DNA from 3 places in the Ureibacillus chungkukjangi genome. Region 2 is predicted to be linked to each of the others. Evidence: riboswitches for the same ligand, from Rfam matches in the RefSeq annotation. Region 2 holds a riboswitch; each other region holds the start of a gene.
What was found. A riboswitch is a leader RNA that binds a small molecule or an ion and turns the genes downstream of it on or off. The one in region 2 is predicted to bind thiamine pyrophosphate.
Positions count from the first base shown of each region.

Region 1: linked by a shared signal. The riboswitch ahead of thiM (hydroxyethylthiazole kinase) and the one ahead of LG296_RS08965 (YkoF family thiamine/hydroxymethylpyrimidine-binding protein) in region 2 are both predicted to bind thiamine pyrophosphate.
Region 3: linked by a shared signal. The riboswitch ahead of thiT (energy-coupled thiamine transporter ThiT) and the one ahead of LG296_RS08965 (YkoF family thiamine/hydroxymethylpyrimidine-binding protein) in region 2 are both predicted to bind thiamine pyrophosphate.

Region 1 covers NZ_CP085009.1:3,758,511-3,765,058, reverse strand. Annotated here, with positions in the region: gene LG296_RS18570 (energy-coupling factor transporter transmembrane protein EcfT) at 1-46, shown strand, start outside; gene truA (tRNA pseudouridine(38-40) synthase TruA) at 73-813, shown strand; gene rplM (50S ribosomal protein L13) at 1,040-1,477, shown strand; gene rpsI (30S ribosomal protein S9) at 1,500-1,892, shown strand; gene LG296_RS18550 (aldehyde dehydrogenase family protein) at 2,035-3,513, opposite strand; TPP riboswitch at 3,774-3,873, shown strand; TPP riboswitch at 3,928-4,027, shown strand; gene thiM (hydroxyethylthiazole kinase) at 4,144-4,884, shown strand; gene thiD (bifunctional hydroxymethylpyrimidine kinase/phosphomethylpyrimidine kinase) at 4,881-5,705, shown strand; gene thiE (thiamine phosphate synthase) at 5,695-6,324, shown strand; gene LG296_RS18530 (3-oxoacyl-ACP reductase) at 6,321-6,548, shown strand, end outside.
Region 2 covers NZ_CP085009.1:1,803,761-1,810,308, forward strand. Annotated here, with positions in the region: gene rlmD (23S rRNA (uracil(1939)-C(5))-methyltransferase RlmD) at 1-900, shown strand, start outside; gene LG296_RS08945 (metalloregulator ArsR/SmtB family transcription factor) at 1,408-2,067, shown strand; gene LG296_RS08950 (MFS transporter) at 2,130-3,407, shown strand; gene LG296_RS08955 (rhodanese-like domain-containing protein) at 3,492-3,662, shown strand; gene LG296_RS08960 (YfiT family bacillithiol transferase) at 4,206-4,727, shown strand; TPP riboswitch at 4,856-4,961, shown strand; gene LG296_RS08965 (YkoF family thiamine/hydroxymethylpyrimidine-binding protein) at 5,100-5,702, shown strand; gene LG296_RS08970 (ECF transporter S component) at 5,773-6,378, shown strand; gene LG296_RS08975 (ABC transporter ATP-binding protein) at 6,359-6,548, shown strand, end outside.
Region 3 covers NZ_CP085009.1:3,301,890-3,308,437, forward strand. Annotated here, with positions in the region: gene LG296_RS16440 (GNAT family N-acetyltransferase) at 1-102, opposite strand, end outside; gene LG296_RS16445 (polyphosphate kinase 2 family protein) at 220-960, opposite strand; gene LG296_RS16450 (hypothetical protein) at 1,073-1,804, shown strand; gene map (type I methionyl aminopeptidase) at 1,828-2,580, opposite strand; gene thiT (energy-coupled thiamine transporter ThiT) at 2,938-3,495, opposite strand; TPP riboswitch at 3,619-3,726, opposite strand; gene LG296_RS16465 (DUF4870 domain-containing protein) at 3,852-4,181, shown strand; gene LG296_RS16470 (hypothetical protein) at 4,231-4,359, shown strand; gene LG296_RS16475 (AAA family ATPase) at 4,376-6,548, opposite strand, start outside.

The sequences.
Region 1 (6,548 bases), 2.0 Mb from region 2:
TGTATTTGTTATCATGACGGCATTATTAGTATTTTATCGTAATTAGCAGTAGTTATCCCCGAGGTGAAGTATTTGAGACGTTTAAAAGCAACGATTAGTTATGATGGTACCCTTTTTGCAGGGTATCAGGTACAACCAGGCGAGCGTACTGTTCAGCTTGAGATTGAAAATGTATTAACCAAAATGCATAAAAGCGAAAAAGTGAAAATTATAGCAAGTGGTCGCACAGATGCGCGTGTTCATGCTACTGGACAGGTGATTCATTTTGATACCTCACTGTCAATTCCACTGGATCGTTATGAAAAAGCACTAAACGTCCAATTACCTCGTGATATTCGAGTGTTATCAGTAGAGGAAGTTGAAGCTGATTTCCATGCAAGGTACAGCGTTTCCGGGAAAAGGTATCGATACATCTGGAATTGTGAGGCACAGCAAAGCCCTTTTCGTCGAAATTATACAATAGAGACAAATGGCGTAAAGCCTGATATTGAAAAGATGCAGGCTGCTGCACAATATATTGTTGGTACGCATGATTTTTCTTGCTTCTGTGCGGCGAATACCAGTGTAGTGGATAAAGTTCGTACAGTTCAATCTTTAAACTTCTCTTGGCAGGGAGAAGAGCTTCATATGGTGATAGAAGGGAACGGCTTTCTTTACAATATGGTACGCATCATTGCAGGTACCCTGTGGGAGGTTGGCATTGGGAAGCGAGATGCACAAGAACTAGAGGGTATTATTGCTTCAATGGAGCGCGGAAAAGCAGGTAAAACAGCACCTGCACATGGTCTTTATCTGGAAAAAGTTTTTTATTAAAAAGCATTTTAGCTTCCCCAAAATATGGTGGTATACGTACTTTCATACTTGTGCTAAAATAAATAAGCAACACTACCAGGTGTGTTGCTTTTTTTCTTGACTTATGTGTAAATATATTATAAGATGACATATGGTATTTTCATTACCACCACAAATAAGCCCCGAAACTTATAAGTGTATAATAATGAAAAATAACGGTAATCGAATCGATTAGGAGGACATATAAATGCGTACAACATTCATGGCTAAAGGTCACGAAGTAGATCGTAAATGGTTAGTAGTTGACGCAGAAGGCCAAACGCTTGGACGTTTAGCTTCTGAAGTAGCTGCTATCTTACGCGGTAAACATAAACCAACATTCACACCAAACGTAGACACAGGTGACTTTGTTATCGTTATCAACGCTGACAAAATTCATTTAACAGGTAACAAATTAGAAGGTAAAATCTATTACCGTCACACTCAATTCGCAGGTGGTTTAAAACAACGTACAGCTGGCGAAATGAAAGAAAAATACCCAACACAAATGATCGAATTAGCAGTTAAAGGGATGCTTCCTAAAAACTCTTTAGGTCGTAAAATGTTCACTAAACTTAACGTTTACACTGGAACAGAACATCCACATGCAGCACAAAAACCGGAAAGCTATACGCTTCGCGGATAATTATTAAGAGGAGGATACACCCTTGGCACAAGTTCAATATATCGGCACAGGTCGCCGTAAAAGCTCAGTAGCTCGCGTACGTTTAGTACCAGGCGAAGGTAAAATTGTTATCAACAACCGTAGCATCGAAGAGTACTTACCATTCGAAACTTTACACTTAATCATCAACCAACCATTAGAAGCAACTCAAACTAAAGGTAGCTATGATGTATTTGTAAACGTAAACGGTGGTGGATTCACAGGTCAAGCTGGAGCAATCCGTCACGGTATCGCTCGTGCGTTACTAACAGTTGACCCAGATTTCCGTCCAGCACTTAAATCTGCAGGTTTACTAACACGTGACCCACGTATGAAAGAACGTAAAAAATACGGTCTTAAAGGTGCTCGTCGTGCGCCTCAGTTCTCAAAACGTTAATAATCTTGAGTTTCAAGGCTCTCAACCATTCTTGGTTGGGGGTCTTTTTTTGCGTGAAAAATAGATAGAAATTAGATTTGCAGCAAAAAAACGAGAAGCTCTATAAAATAGACTTCTCGCTTTAAATATTTATATGGATATTTTATTCTGGAATATACGGTAATTCCTTCATAGCAGGGATATTGATGACATGGGTTTCTGTATATGATTTAATTCCATCTAAACCATATTCACGACCTACACCGGATTGTTTAACACCACCAAATGGGAAGTGAACATCTAATCCTTGTACGGCAGCCGTGTTAATCATTGTTGTACCAGCTTCAATGCGGCGTGCCACTTTAATCGCGTGTTCCTCTTCGCCCCATACTGAGCTTGTTAAACCATAGATGCTTTCGTTGTGTAGATTGATGACTTCTTCTTCGCTATCGTATGGAAGAATTGGAACAGTTGGACCGAATTGTTCTTCTACAACAACGCGATCATGAACATCTGCACCTAAAACAAGTGTTGGTTGTAGGAAGTATCCATTATCCATTAATTCAGGATTTAGAATTGTACCTAAAGGAATGATTTTAGCTCCTTTATTTTTGGCATCCTCCACTAAGCTTTTCACGTAATCTACCTGGTTTTTATTATTTACTGGCCCAACTGTTACTTCTGGGTGGAATGGGTCTCCAACTCTAATCCATTTATTTGCTGCTTCAATGTATTTTTCAACAAACGCATCGTAAATTGAACGGTGAACATAGACGCGTTTCGCAATCATACAAATCTGACCGGCTGATAGGAAGTTAGAGATAACCATGCGTCGTAAAGCACGTTCGTCATTGACATCAAAGTCTTCCAGAACGATAGCTGCATCATTACCGCCAAGCTCCAATGTCATATTTTTAATAGTATCAGATGCTGCTTTCATGATATGTTTTGCTGTATTTGTACCACCTGTAAAGGCAATTTTTGCAATTTTAGGATTCGATGTAAGCTCGATACCAACCTCTGCATCACCGTTTACAAGATTTAATACGCCAGCAGGGAATTCATCTGCTATGATTTCCGTAACAAGGCTTACTGCTAAAGGAGCAAACGGGCTTGGTTTAAGCACCATTGTATTTCCTGTTAATAAAGCAGGTGCAATCTTAATTGTAGATAGAGAAATCGGATAGTTCCAAGGTGTGATGGCTGATACTACTCCGATAGGATCCTGTGCAATAATTGTACGACCGTTTTCGTGTTTTCTTTCTTCAGGTGTAGTTATCTTTTTCACATTTTTAACGGCAAATTCCATCCACATTACTGAAATGGCAATTTCCCCTTGTGCATCATAAAGCGCTTTACCATGCTCGCGAGCTAATAACTCCGAAATTTCTGGCATTTGGTCTTTAATTTTTTGAATCGCACGGTTCATTCTTTCGATACGATCGTCAACATTGCTCCATGCCCAAGTTTTGAAGGCTTCATGGGCTGCATCAATTGCTTGGATAGTTTCTTCTCTTGTATTGTTTGGAGCGTAACCAACAATCTGCTCAGGATGTGTTGGATTTTCACGCGCAATTTTTTTATCTGTTTGTATTTTTTCACCATTAATAATGGCGCTAACTATAATTGGTTCTTTAGACATACAAAACCCTCCTATATTAATAAACTTCGCTTACAACTAAGATAATAATTCTATTAAAATATAGTTTCAAGAAACTTGCTCACACTGTAAAAAAAAGTTTAATAGATAGAGCTTATACTTATTTCTATTTTATAGCAAAAAGTTACAAGTAGAGTTTTTTCAAAATATCTACTCGGGCTTTATATTTACCTTATATAACCCAAAATTTTTCAAGAAAACATAGATTTCTCATTTATTTCATGTAATATAGTAAATAGTTAAATGTTTTGCAGGGGGACACGATTAGTGTTGAGAAGGTAAAACCTGACCCTTAGAACCTGATCCGTTAATACGGGCGTAGGGAGCAACGTACAAATGATTTGTGTGCTTGTATGCTCTCCTTTTTTCAAGGGGGGCTTTTCTTTTGCAAAATTATTTTAATTGCGGGGGGACACGATTAGTGTTGAGAAGGTTAAAACCTGACCCTTAGAACCTGACAGTTAACACTGACGTAGGGAGCAATAATGGGTGTAGTCTACCTTTTTTTGGCCTCTACTTTCACTAGTAGAGGCCTTTTTGCTTCCTGAAAAAGGAGGAGAAGAAGATGTTAGTAAGTATAGAAATTCAAGAGATTTGGGGAGGGGAATTGCCATGTTAACGACTATCCATCAAGCAAAACCGCTTGTTCATTGTATGACCAATTATGTTGTAGCGAATTTTACTGCCAATGGGTTACTTGCTATTGGTGCTTCCCCAGTTATGGCCGATGAGGTAGAGGAAGTAGCGGATATGGTCTCTATAGCAGGTGCTTTGCTTTTAAATATAGGCACCGTAAATACCCGTACGGCCAAAGCCATGCTTGTTGCCGGGAAAAAGGCAAATGAATGTGGAGTACCTGTCGTATTAGATCCTGTAGGAGTTGGCGCAACACCTTACCGTAAAAGTGTGGTTATGGAAATCCTCGATCAAGTAAAAATCAATGTGCTTCGCTGTAACGAAGGGGAGCTTGCTTCAATTTATGGCGTGTCTTGGGATTCTCGCGGAGTGGATAGTGGCGAAGGTGATATGGATACAATCGAGGCTGCTAAAGAGGTGGCAAGGAAATATCAATGCATCGTTGTAGTGACAGGTGAAGTGGATTTTATTACAGACGGGCAAGAGGTAACGCATGTGCATGGCGGAAATAGTTTGGCAACCCGAGTAACTGGCACAGGCTGCTTGTTAAGTGCGATTTGTGCAGCAGTTTTAGCAGCGAGTAAACAACCGATGCTAGAGTTGGCCACTACACTAAAACAATATAAACAAGCAAGTGAGCAAAGCGGAGAAGAGCTGGGAGCATTCCAGATTAATTTCATAAATGCACTTCAAAAAATGGCGGAGGGACATCAATGATTGCCTTAACAATAGCTGGTTCAGATTCTGGTGGCGGTGCGGGGATTCAGGCGGATATTAAAACGTTTCAGGAGCTTGAGGTATTTGGCACAACAGCAATTACGGCATTAACCGCCCAAAATACACTTGGTGTGTATGATGTCCTTGATGTAACCCCTGCATTTTTGAAGCAACAATTAGATGCAGTTTTAGCCGACTTTAATGTGAAAGCCATTAAAACAGGAATGCTATTTTCTGCTGAACTGATTGAGGTAGTTGCCAAAATTGTGGGTAAATATAAAAATATCCCCCTTGTTGTTGATCCGGTCATGATCGCTAAAGGGGGAGAGAGTTTATTGCAGGAACAGGCAGTTGAGGCTTTAAGAACTAAGCTGCTTCCTTTAACGCTTATTTGTACACCGAATATTCCAGAAGCAGAGGTCCTGACTGGAATGACTATTCATAACGAAAAAGATATTGAGCAAGCAGCGAGAAAAATTCTAGGTATGGGTGTGCAGTATGTGGTGATGAAAGGCGGTCATTTGGACGGGGAATTTTCAACAGACACAGTTTATTGGACCGATGGTTACTTCACCATGAAGACGCCGCGTGTAGATACGAAGGACACACATGGCACAGGCTGTACATTTTCAGCAGCCATTACAGCGCAATTGGCAAAAGGATTATCGATTGAAGATGCCATTATTGAAGCGAAAAAATTTATACATTTAGCGATTTCTAATCCGTTATCCATTGGCCATGGACATGGACATGGCCCTACTAATCATTTTGCTTACAAGCGTACACTTGGAAATTGTGAGGTAATAGTCTATGAATCCTGATGTTTTGAATGTGTATTTTATCATGGGAACGGTAAATTGCGTGGAGCCACCGCTAGATACTCTTGAACAGGCTCTGCAGGCAGGAATTACTTGCTTCCAATTCCGGGAAAAGGGAGAAGGGTGCTTAAACGGTGAAGCTTATGAGACGTTTGCACGTAACTGTCAAAAGCTATGTAAGGATTATGGAGTGCCGTTTATCGTTAATGATGACGTCGAGCTTGCATTAAAGCTTGATGCAGATGGGATTCATGTCGGACAGGATGATTTGGCAATCACAGAATTCCGGGCACGGGCGGAAAATAAAATCATAGGTGTCTCTGTACATAACGAACAAGAGATGGAACTTGCTGTTCGAAGTGGTGCAGATTATGTGGGAATCGGTCCTATCTATCCAACGAAATCGAAGAAAGATGCAAAGCCCCCTGCTGGACTGGGATTTTTGAAGAAGGTAAGAAGTCAGTATCCATCATTTCCGATTGTTGCGATTGGTGGGATCAACGAAATGAATGCCTCAGAAGTACGATTAGCGGGTGCTGATGGGATATCTGTCATTTCCGTAATTTGTGAAAGTTCAAATGTAGAGGGAACAATACAAAAACTTAGGGGGGCGCGGGGATGAAGCTACATGAACAGACAGTGCTAATAACAGGGGCAAGCAGAGGTGTGGGAGAAGAGCTTGTGAGAGCATTTGCTAATGAAGGGGCAAATGTCATTGTTAACTATTATAAGAGTAAGGAAAAAGCGCAAGCCTTAGCAAAAGAGCTTGGGGATAGAGTTATTGCTTTGCAAGCCGATATACGGAACAAACAGGAAGTAATCCAAATGGTGGAAGCGGCAAAGCAG
Region 2 (6,548 bases):
ATTGCAGGGAAAGAAATGGTTCAAGCTGCTATGGAAGTTGCTGATTGGGTGAAATCTCATCAATTATCAGGCTACAACAAGGATGCGCATGAAGGATTATTACGTCATTTAATGGTAAGACAATCATTTGTAACGGGTGAAATGATGCTTGCTTTATTTGCTACTGAAGCACCAGAAGCACATCTTAAAGATGCGGCAGCTGATTTAATCAACCGAATTACTGAAAAGTTCCCACAAGTGAAAAGCTTGATGTGGCTAGAAAATACAGACTGGGCTGACCGTACACAATCAGAGAAAACTCACACTCTAGCTGGTCGTGACTTTATCTATGATGAAATGGATGGCTACCGTTTCCGCCTTTGGTTCGATACTTTCTTCCAAACGAACCCAGTCCAAGCTCAAAAATTAGTCGATTTAGCGGTTGAAATGGCTAAGCCAAAGAAAACTGAGAAAATGATTGATCTATTCTGTGGTGTAGGTACATTCTCTTTACCATTCGCAAGCCGAGTAGGAGAGCTAGCAGGTATTGAAATCGTAGAATCATCGATCGAATCTGCAAAACGTAACGCTGCAGATAACGGTATCGACAATACGTATTTCCTAGCAAAAGACGCGCGAAAAGGGATCGACGAAGTGCTAGAAACTTTCGGAACACCAGATTTACTACTACTTGACCCACCTCGTTCAGGCGCAGGCGGCAAAGTTATGCGAAAAATCGGCCGTTCAAAACCAGAACGCGTTGTCTATGTTTCTTGTAACCCAGACACATTCGCAACAGACATCAAAGAACTAGAACAATTCGGCTATGTCCTAAAAATTGTTCAACCAGTGGATCTTTTCCCACATACAGTGCATGTAGAGTGTGTTGCGGAATTGGTTTTAGAAGAAACTGAAGCATAATAAATTATTGAGATTAGAGACTCGGATACGATTTTTGTATTCGAGTTTTTTTGTGGGAGAAAAGTTTTATGGAACGGTGAATTAAGGGTAATTGCGTTGTAGTAAAAAAAGGGGGAGCGGTTTGGGCTGGAGGTCCGGTCATGAGCTAGGCTTGTTAAATAACAGGAAAGATTACCCATATTTACTCTGAAATGAGCTGTCTTCTGTAAATAACCGAAAAATCTTCGCTTATTTCCTTTAACTAGTTACTTATTTAAAACAAAGAGATTTTATCGAAATAGAAGCTATTTTGAGTTTGAGCGGCATGTACTTTTATTTCAGATTTCTATCCAATGGAATGGAGTACCGTAAATGTTAGTTTATATTTGTAATAGGTAATTTATTAATGAAGATTTTCAAATCAAATCTCAGTTTAACTAAAGTGAAGTAAAAAAAAATTGACTTTTAATTTTGAAAAAATTACAATTCAACTATTCAATAATATTCTTGAATAGAAGGTGATTTAAAATGTTCAATGAAAGAAATCTAAAGGATCTGTTGTATCAAGAGTTCGCAAGAATTGGTAAGAGCCTTTCAAGTCCAAAACGGTTGGAAATTCTCGATATTTTATCTCAGGGTCCTAAATCGGTGGAATCTTTGTCCAAAGCAACTACTATGTCCGTAGCGAATGTATCTCAACATTTACAAACTCTCGCTAATTCAAGATTGGTAAAGTTCCAGAAGAAAGGTAATTTCGTAATTTATGAGTTAGCAGACGAAGCTATTTCTGACTTTTTAAATTCTTTGCATACCTTGTCGGAAAAGCAGTTTGTGCAAGTCCAACAAATAAAACAAGAGTTCTTAAATACCAATTTAGGAATGAATGGAGTTACGCTTGAAGAACTTAATGATCGGATGGAAAAAGGAGAAGTTTTATTATTAGATGTCCGACCAAGAGAAGAATATGAAAATGCTCATATTCCAGGTGCTATTTCTATACCGATTGAAGAATTAGGGGAAAAACTCACTTCTTTACCAACGAACTGTGATGTTGTTGCATATTGTAGAGGGCCATATTGCTTGATGTCTGTAGAGGCAGTTGAAATTTTAAAGAGTAATGGTGTTAATGCTTATCGTTTAGAACAAAGCGTTCAAGATTGGAATGAATTTCAAGAACATTTGAATTAACTCGCAAATAGAAATTAGTTAAGTAATGTTCTTAATTTAATTGGGGGAAGTAGGTGTTTGCTATGGCCAGTGAAACTAATAATTTGGCACAGGGATATATAGATAATCCAGAGAAAATAAAAAAATTATATAACCGAACATTAATCATAGTCGTTCTATCTCAAATGTTTGGTGGAGCAGGTTTAGCTGCTGGAATCACAGTTGGAGCATTGCTTGCAGAACAAATGCTTGGAACAAATGCATTCGCAGGTTTACCAACTGCTTTATTTACGTTAGGTTCAGCAGGAGCTGCTTTAGCGGTCGGAAGACTTTCGAACCGTTTTGGAAGAAGAATTGGTTTGGCGACAGGCTTCATAACAGGTGGTCTCGGAGCTATAGGAGTTGTAGTTGCAGCTGTCTTAAATAGTGTGCTTTTATTATTTGCTGCCCTGCTCGTATATGGTGCGGGTACTGCAACGAATTTACAAGCTCGTTATGCTGGTACAGACTTGGCAACTAGCAAACAGCGAGCGACGGCAGTAAGTATAGCGATGGTTTCCACGACATTTGGTGCAGTTGCGGGTCCAAACTTAGTGGGGGTAATGGGGAATTTTGCTCTTTCTATTGGTATTCCATCACTTGCAGGACCATTTATTTTAGCTGCAGGCGCCTATATCTTAGCTGGTGGTGTCCTTTTCATAATGCTTCGTCCAGATCCATTTGTCATTGCTAGAATGATAGAAACAACAAATCAAGAGACTGGTGTAAATGAACATTTAGCAAAAACACATCATACAGAAAATAAAAGAGGCATAATTCTTGGTGCAACAATAATGGTTCTAACGCAAATTGTAATGGTAGCTATTATGACAATGACGCCAGTCCATATGAAGCATCATGGACATGGCTTGAATGCTGTTGGTCTTGTAATAGGCTTTCATATTGGTTCAATGTATCTCCCTTCATTAGTTACAGGAATCCTTGTTGATAAGCTAGGGCGAACTGCGATGGCTATTGCTTCTGGAATTACGTTGCTTCTGGCTGGAACGATAGCAGCGATTGCACCTGCAGATTCGATGTTACTTCTAGTAATCGCTCTTTCATTACTTGGATTAGGATGGAATTTTGGTTTGATAAGTGGAACTGCACTTATTGTTGATTCAACTAAAATTTCCACACGCGCTAAAACTCAAGGGACAGTGGACGTTTTAATTGCATTAGCTGGAGCTTCTGGTGGTGCCTTGTCTGGAATGATTGTTGCTGGTTCAAGTTATGAAACGTTATCACTCGCAGGTGGAATATTATCCCTGATACTTATTCCAGTTGTGGTTTGGTCTATAGGCGGTAAAAATAACAAATAGCTAAGTACATTGCTAGAAGGATTAAAATAACGAGAGGGAGGATTTTTTAATGAAACAAATTACAGCAAAAGAATTAGAGATGAAATGAAATCTGGAGAAAAGGTAAACATTATAGATATTCGTGAGGCTAATGATGTTGCTTCGGGCAAAATTTGGGGAGCTAAACATATCCCTTTAGGGGATATGTTTAGCGACATACACTCCGCACACGTAGAGTGTGTTGCGGAATTGGTTTTAGAAGAAACTGAAGCATAATAGATTATTTATGTTAGAGACTCGGATACGATTTTTGTATTCGAGTTTTTTTGTGGGAGAAAAGTTTTATGGAACGGTGAATTAAGGACTATGTGGATTTTAGTAAGGAGGGTTTGGCTCGGTTATGGCTGGAGGTCCGGTCATGAGCTAGGCTTGTTAAATAACAGGAAAAATTCCGCTTATTTAGAAAATAAAGTGGAAAATAGCCTGAATAACCGAAGAATTTCCCCTTAATAACTTGAAAAATAAGAAATGATCGATTTTTCTTATAATAGCAGGAAAATCTTCCCTTATTTACCCTGAAATGAGCTCTCTTTTTGTAAATAACCGAAAAATCTTCGCTTATTTACAATCGCTCTATTCATTTCTAAGTGTCTATTTTTCCGTAGTCGCTAATGACCTTGATGATGTAATAAGTTGCTCCCTCTACACCATCTATATCAGAACACTAGCCATCATAAAAAGGATTTTCAACATTCACATCGAAATAATACATAAGCTATGGAATTCAATTTTTCCAGATCATGAAAAGGGGATTTTAAAATGGATATAAGAAACCCAATTGGGAAACTAGAGGTACCTGAAAATGTAACTTTGCATCATGTACAAAAATGGTTAAAAGAAATCGAAACCTATACAATTCGATTAAGAGAAACTGTCGAGTCGATAAATAAAGAGGATTTAAGTAGAACTTATCGTGAAGGTAGCTGGACAGTTCGGCAGCTTGTGCATCACATTGCGGATTCGCAGCTGAATATGTATCAACGCTTGAAGCTTGCTTTAACAGACGAGAATCCAACAATTCCAGCCTTTGATGAAGAAAAATGGGCAGTTCTCCCAGATACAGAGCTACCAATCGAGCCTTCTATAAAAATGCTAGAAGGTATAAATGAACGTGTTGTTTCTTTGGGCAATAGTTTAACTGAGGATCAATTAAATCGAGTCTTTACTCACGAGACGAATGGTAAAATAACGGTTGCATATAAAATGGCAAAATTAGCTTGGCACGAAGAGCATCACTTAGCACATATAAAAATCGCCTTAAAACCAAACAATCGATTGTAATTTTCATTCACATTGAGATTCCCGTTAGGCAGATTGTATCTTTTAAGGAATATATTTTCCAAAAATAGAAAATTATTATTTCTAAATGTTAAGATTTGTCGTACAATGAATGGGACAACTGAATATACGTTTCGCACTAGGGGTGCTGTAAGGCTGAGAAGCGGGTTAAAATCCTGCTGACCCTCATGACCAGAACTAGGTAATACTAGCGTGGGGAAGTGCAAGTGATTTCATTATATTTTGTATTTTCTATATAACATTTCACTGCATCTTCTATTTGAGATGCAGTTTTTTTGTGTTTTTATGGACTATACTTCCCTTTTAAATAGTGGGCGAAACGGACAACAATTTACAAAATGGGAGGAAGAAAGAATGCAAGGTTTAAGCTGTGGTACAAGTAGAATCGTAGGGTGTCGTTTTTCCATCTATCCTATGGCGGACAATTTCATTGATGTAATCATGAAAGCGTTAAAAGAGGTAGATGCGAGAAAGGTTTGGATGGAAACAGATGACATTAGTACATGCATTAGAGGGCGAAGTGAACACGTATTTGATGTGGCTAAGGCTATTTTCATACATGCAGCCAAAACGGATGTACACGTAGTCTTTAATGGAACGTTTTCTGTAGGTTGTCCTGGAGATAGTGAAGGGGATAGTTATATGTCAGAGAATGACGAGCGTTTAAATGAATATGCCTCTAGTAAAGTAAAGGTTGAGGTGGCTACTCAGTTTGCTCTTTATCCTATGAACAATCCCGAATATATGCAGGTTATTGCCGATCAGGTAGAAGTTGCAAAGGCTCATGGAACATTTACGAAAGGTGTTCATTATGCATCCCGTCTTGATGGGGATGCCAATGCTGTGTTTAAAACAATTGAAGAAGCGTTTGTTAATGCATCCAAGACACATGAAAGAAGTCATGTGACGATGACTGCAGCAATTTCGGCGAACAGCCCATCAAAAAAACATCTATAACTTAAAGGCTAATTGAAACACAGATTTGATATGTGAAAACAAATATGAATTTTTTTAAGGAGTTCAGCAAATGTTAAATAAATGGAATTTACGTGAAATTGTCCTAATGGCAATTCTGGGCGTCGTGTTTGCGGTTATTTACCTTTTCTTTTTCACCGTTGGGACAGGTATTACCAACATCTTAACACCATTTGGCTTAGGGCCATTTGGATATGAAGTGATTTTTGGTATTTGGTTCATTGTTTCAATTATTACTGCTTATATCATTCGTAAGCCAGGTGCTGCATTAATCTCTGAAACGATTGCGGGTGGTGTTCAAGTGTTATTAGGCTCGCCAGCAGGTCCTATGCTAATCGTTTCAGCATTTATTCAAGGGCTTGGTGCCGAGTCGGTTTTTGCTGCAACTAAATATCGTAATTATTCTAAGGGTGTTCTTATTGCTGCCGGAATTGGTCCAGCTATCTTTAGTTTCATCTGGGGCCTATATCATTCTGGATATATTGCCTTATCACTGCCATTGCTTAGCTCGATGCTAATTGTTCGTGTGATTAGTGGGGCATTGATTGCTGGTTTACTAGGGAAGTGGATTTCAGAACGTTTAGCAGAAACTGGCGTGCTAAGAAGCTACACACTTGGAAAGGAGTGGCAGACAAAACGTGAGCAAAAAGCATCATAAGCCACTCATCTCAGTAGAGAATTTCTCGTTTGGTTATGATTCTGACAAGGAGGAGCTGCTTAAAGATTTGACATTCTCCATTCATGAACAAGAAACGCTTCTTTGTATCGGTCCAAGCGGTTCTGGTAAAAGCTCACTTTCCCTTTGTTTAAATAACCTTTACCCTGAAG
Region 3 (6,548 bases), 1.5 Mb from region 2:
AGCATCCGACTCCACAAAGGTCCGTAATAATAAGCGATCCCCCTCAATCTTTACCAACTTATCACCCTTTTTATGTAATAAATTAAAAAACTTTTTCACCATGACAAAAGTACCCTCAAGCCTTTCTTGAAGTATCTTACAGTTAATCACGCTTCCATTATTTTGCACATCATCTATTTCTTTAATTCAAGCTGTTTTTGTTAAATCCTTCTTTTAAATTTAATAAAAGGGAATTGTTAGTCCTCTTTGTTCCGCTATTGCCTTTACGCGACTAATTGTTTCCTTTAATACATTTATGCGAGCATATTGCTTATTATTTCCTGAAATTAAAACCCATGGCGCATTTATGTTATCCGTTTTTTCGAACATTTCGTTTGCACAAGCTACATACTCATCAAACTTTTCCCGATTACGCCAGTCTTCATCTGTTAGCTTCCATGCTTTCATCGGATTGGTTTGACGTTCTTTGAAACGGGCTAATTGTTGATCTTTATCGATATGAATCCAAAACTTTAAGACAATGTATTGATCATCAGTTAACGTCTTTTCAAAATGAATAATTTCATCATAGGCCCTTTCCCATTCCTCGTTATTTGCAAACCCCTCAATTCTTTCTACTAAGACTCTGCCGTACCATGAACGATCGAATATTCCGATTTGGCCATATTGAGGTAATTTACGCCAAAATCGATGTAAGTAGTGGTATCTTTTTTCATGAGGCTTTGGTGCCGAAATGGGATGTACTAGAACCCCGCGCGGATCAAGATTTTGTGTTAGTCTTTTAATAGCTCCACCTTTGCCGGCAGCATCCATGCCTTCGAAGGCAATTATTAGCCCTATTTTATTATTAAAGAGAAATTGTTGAATATTTAACATTTCATATTGAAGCTTTTCTAATTCCTTTTTGTATTCTTTTTTACCGATAGCTAATTCTAAGTCTAGCGCTTCTAATCTTTTCATGACTAACACTCCTAATCGTCTTATTTAAATATTTTATAATAAGTTATGTTATTGGAAAATGTTGTTCAAAGCTTTGTTAATGTATATAATTTTATAGAAGGGAGCGGAATGAATGAGTCGCCTAATATTATTATTTACTTCGGTCATTGTAGCCACACTCTTTACAATCAATGCATTTTGGCTACAATTAAACGGGCATTCAACTATTGAAATCATAAATCGTTTGCCGTTATTATTTGCACCCGCAAATTATGTTTACTACATATGGATTATTATTTTCATATTTCTTTTCCTTTGGATTTATAACTATATCAAGTTACAACGGACTGATCTCTTTATAACGAAATTACAAACGATATTGTTCATTGTCATAGTGTTTATTCATATTGGCTCTCTTTGGAGCTGGCATAGTGAATACTTTGTTTTATCAACTGTGATTTTACTGATACAGGTTATTATGTTATTCGGACTTTATTTTTCGTATCCATTGAAAAAAGAATGGTTTACATTAAGAATACCCATTTCCATTTACTTTAGTTGGTCAACCTTCTTATTGATTTTACATTGTTGCTACCTTTTAGTGGACTATCAATGGTCTGGCTTTGGAATTAGCAATGCACTTTGGGCGGTTATCGTGATGACTGTTGGAACGGCTATTGCACTCCATTTAAGATATCATCACTTTGACGTCGCCTACCCAATCGTTTTTGTATGGTGCTATATAGGAATTGCCGTACAAAATGGATTTGATGAGCTATTAGTAACAACAGCAGCATTATTCTTGGCTGGTGTGATGATAGTAGGTGTTTTCCTAATTAAAAAGAATCCTGAACACTTGAAATAGCTTCAAGTGCCAGGATTCTTTTTTTAGTCTTCAATTTGTGTAAGAAGAATTGGTTTGTCTTTTGTTACAACAATTGTATGTTCAATTTGCGCAACAAGTGATTGATCTGGAGTAATAAATGTCCAACCGTCTCCAGCTTCTACAATATGCTCTGCTTTTGCTGAAATGAACGGCTCTACTGCCAATACCATTCCCTCTTTCAAAATTGTTGTATCCCAAGCATCAAAATAGTTTAAAACATGGTCTGGTTTTTCGTGTAGAGCACGCCCAACGCCATGTCCAGTCAGGTTCATAATTACCGTTAACCCATTGTCTTTTGCTTCGCGTTCAACTGCTTTACCAATTTGGTTTAGCTTCGAACCAGCTTTAACCTTTGTCATAGCACGGTCAAATGCTGACTTTGCAACATTACAAAGTTTTTCTTTTTCAGGATATCCATCACCGACAACAAAAGAAATTCCTGTATCAGCAAAGTATCCATCCAATGAGCCCGATACATCAATATTAACAATGTCGCCTTCATTAATCACTCGAGAGCCTGGAATCCCGTGGGCTACTTCGTGGTTTACACTGATACAAGTATAGCCTGGGAAGTCATATTCCCCTTTTGGCCCCGAAATTGCACCCGCTTCTTCAAACATATGGCCACCGATTTCGTCTAATTCCTTTGTAGTAATACCAGGTTTTGTCGCAGCTCTCATAGCATCGCGGATTTCAGCACAGATGCGCCCAATCTTTTTTAATGCTTCTAGCTCTTCTTTAGTTTGTACTATCATTTGAAATGTTCCTTCTTCCTATTTACATATCTCTATATAATATACCACAATCCTAACAATTTATTGGGCATGTAAACTTGGTGAAGGGGGCTTTTTTAATAACAAAGAATTTGATGAAATGTGAATTGAGTGACACGTGCGAAGTTTGTGGGATGAATAAGTAGCTCTAGGGAACTAGGGATTAGGAATGCATTTTAATATGCGTATGAAACGTGTTTTGTGCTTATAATTCTTCGTAATGCGTTTCATTCTCTTTATGAAATGCACCACTCTCTCATTTTCACTTCACGATGCAGTTCAGCCATCTAATCCAATTAAAAAAGACGACCAAAAAAACTCGCTGGTCGTCTTTGTACTTTATTTCGTTTGTAATAGTCGTGGTGCTGCTGTGAAGATGAGTATACCTACTATTGCAGTAAGGATGATTGCTGGGATCATGTATGTGCCGTTGTAGATTAGTGTGTAAAGCCATACATTTTGGTCGCCTGCGTACTCGCTGAAGAAGACTGCACCAGCAAGAGCATGAGCTGCGTAACGTAATAAGCCACCCGCTACTATTCCTAATGTAATATACCAAGCTATACTTTTCTTATTGATATCCTTGGCTGCTTGTAAAATTTGTTTACGGAATACACCAGCTAATCCGACAACTGTGAATGCTACTAAGTAATCTAGTAGCCCTTGTACCCAGTGTACAATAAACGGGAAGAACGTCATTTGTAATAACCCAATTATTAGACCGGTTGTCATTCCGGCTAATAATCCCCACCGTATAGCCATAATCAGAATCGGTAGCATTACAAAGCTTATGGAACCACCTTGTGGCCATAATCTAAAGGAAATTTGGTCTAATACTAGACCGATGCCCGCAAATATTGCAATCTCAACGAGCATTAATAGTTTTTTATTGTTCATAACAAGTCTCCTCTCTTCTTATCCAATGTGGAACCTAAGAGAAGGATAGAAATCGTAAAATACAAAGGTTTGATTTCTCCAAAATAAAAATGGCATCAGGACAGAGCCTAAACGCCATTTGGAGTCGGTTTCTATCCACATCCCTACGCAAGTACTAACTTACAGGTTCATAGAGTTAGTGCAATAAGTGCACAATCTCAGCTGACTTCATCAGCTCCCCTTGTGGTAAATAAATTTTGTTTAATTGTTAGAACATTACTAATTGTATCAAACTATATGTTTTTTTCAACTAGAATATGAATACGAATCCCTTTTGTTGTCAATCACTTCCATATATAATTTTTTTGAGGTGAAATATGGAAAATAATAAAATGATATCGGCACTGTGTTATGTTAGCCTATTGTTCGCTCCTTTTTTGCTGCCAATTATCGTTTACTTCGTCATTAAGGATAAAAGGGTAAAGTATCATGCAAAGCGTGCATTGCTGTCACATTCCATTCCTACTGTCCTTTCGCTACTTTTAGTGTTTTTTGGATTTATAGGTGTATTCTCTATGGATTACGATAATATGAATGGATTCATTGTGAAAATGTTTGTTTTGATGGGGATTTACTTTGCCATCACTATTGGCGTTATCATATGGAATTTAGTTCAGGCCTATCGAGTTTTCAGAGTAGGTTTCTAAAGTCACTTCTAAGGGTATTATTAATATAAAGATGAAGGAGTGCATTTCTATGAAATTGGGAAAAACCATTAAAACAATTATGAAGGTAGCACCGATTGTCTATCCAATCGTTAAAAAAGCGATGGATAAGAAAAAAGCATCTAGGACTGGCTATAGAATAAACGGCAGAGACTATTAAGGTCTCCGCCGTTTTTTTACTTAAGTAGGAAGGAAGTTTTACTATAGCCTTCTTTTAATTTTTCCACCTGTAAAATTGCAGGCATTGCTGCTTTCAATTCGGATACGTGAGAGATTACACCAATTATTCTCCCAGATTTCTGAAGATCGATCAGTGTATCAATTGCTTTCATTAGTGATTCTTCATCTAATGAGCCGAACCCTTCATCGATAAACATCGTATCGATTTTCACATTACCCTGGAAGCTTTGAATAACATCAGCCATCCCTAAAGCTAGACATAATGATGCGTTAAATTTCTCCCCACCAGATAATGATTTCACATCACGTGACTGCCCTGTGTAAGTGTCATAGACATCTAGGCTTAAACCGCTTTGGCGACCATGAGATTCCTGTCTATCTGAGCATTGTAAATAGTATTGTCCATTTGATAGATTTTTCAAGCGGATATTGGCAGCCTCTGTAATTTGCTCTAAATACCCCATTTGTACATAGCGTTCAAAGGAGATTTTCTTACTATTTTGACCGCGTAATAGGTTGTGTAAATCAATAATTTGACTTGAAATCTCCTCAAGCTGATAGATTTTATCTGCTACGTGGTCTAGCTTCTCAGAGAAATCAATGGCATGACCTTCATATTGTACCGAGCGATTCAGTATATGAAGTGCATTTTCGTATTCTAACTTTAGCGCATTTAATGCCTCTTCAATAAGTGTTAAATCTACTTTTTCTTTTCCTTCTAATTCTTCACTATCTTGTTGTACTTGCGTTGTAATTGTATGAAGAGCCTTAGAAAACTCCATATATTGATTTTGCAGATGATTGACTTGGAAATCATCGCGAATAGATGACTCAAAATGCTTGTAGTTTTCAAAGCCTGCATCTACCAACGATTGCTTAAACTCATCTTTTGCACGAACTAGCTTTGCTTCTAGGTCAGTAATTTGCTGTGTTGTTTGTTTTACCACCTCTTCTGTTGTTGCAACATACTTCTCAACTTCATGTAAATGCTTTTGTACTCTTTCCCATTGAGTAAATAGAGTCTGCTTATGGAGCTGTGCATCAGCAATTGCCTTTTGTAATTGTGAAATATGCTGTAATTCACTCGGAATTTCCTTTTGTTGTTCTGTTAAAACTGTACTTTCCTTTAAAAGCTGTTCTTTCGTTTGATAATGGTTAGCCTCAAGCTGCTTTTGTCTTCCTTCTAATTGCTCCACCACTGATTTCAATTGTTTAAGATTTTTTTTATAGGAAACTAGCTTTGCTTCATCATTTTTTAATTGCTCAATTTTTAAATTCAGCTCATTAAATTGGTGTATAATTTGCTGTTCTTTCTCAATAGGTGCATTTAATCTTTCAAGCTCTTGTTCACACTGTGTGACTTGCGCTATTTGGCTATTCATTTTCGCTTCAGCTCTATATTTCGTTTGCTCAACCTCTGCTAAATTTGCCTTTAGCTTTTTAATAGTTGTTTCATCAACCATTTCTGTATGCTGACTACTAATCTGCCCGTGCTCAATACTTCCACAAACCGGACAAGGCGAGCCTGGAACTAAACTAGCTGCTAGTCGCGATGCCTGATTCGTTAGCCATTTTCCTTCTTCTACCTCGTAAATCTGTTTTGCAGACTGATATTCCTTCTCCACAGTATTTACATTCAGCTGTAAGCCCTGTAATTCGTGCTTTAACTGATTAAAATTTGAGAAAAGATTAATCACTTGTTTTAAGTAGCTTTGTTGTTCTAATAGCTCATTATAATTTTCTGTCTTTTCTTCAAGTTGTTCGATTAGTTGATTAAGCTGAACAACTTTTTCCTTTTCCACATTCAGCTGCTGCTCGATCGTAACTAAAGAATTTCGTGCTTCCTTTTCAGACACCTGCAAGGATTGAACTCTTTTACTTAATACTTCGATTTGTTCATAACGAGGTAATAATTTTTGAAGATTATTTAAGTGTTCGGAAGCACTTTCACGTTCTTGTTCTTTCGTATACTCTTCCTCAAATGTTTTATTGGCCTTTTCCAAATCTTTTTTAGCCTGCTCTAATTTTTCCGTAACATTTGCTAATTGGTTTTGCTTTTCTACCTTTTCTTTGTGTAAAGCATGGCACTGTTGATTTAAAGGCTGAATTTTACTTGCTCGTATGGCAGCTTCATACTCATTTTTCATCTGTTCGTAAGTAGGTTTTTGC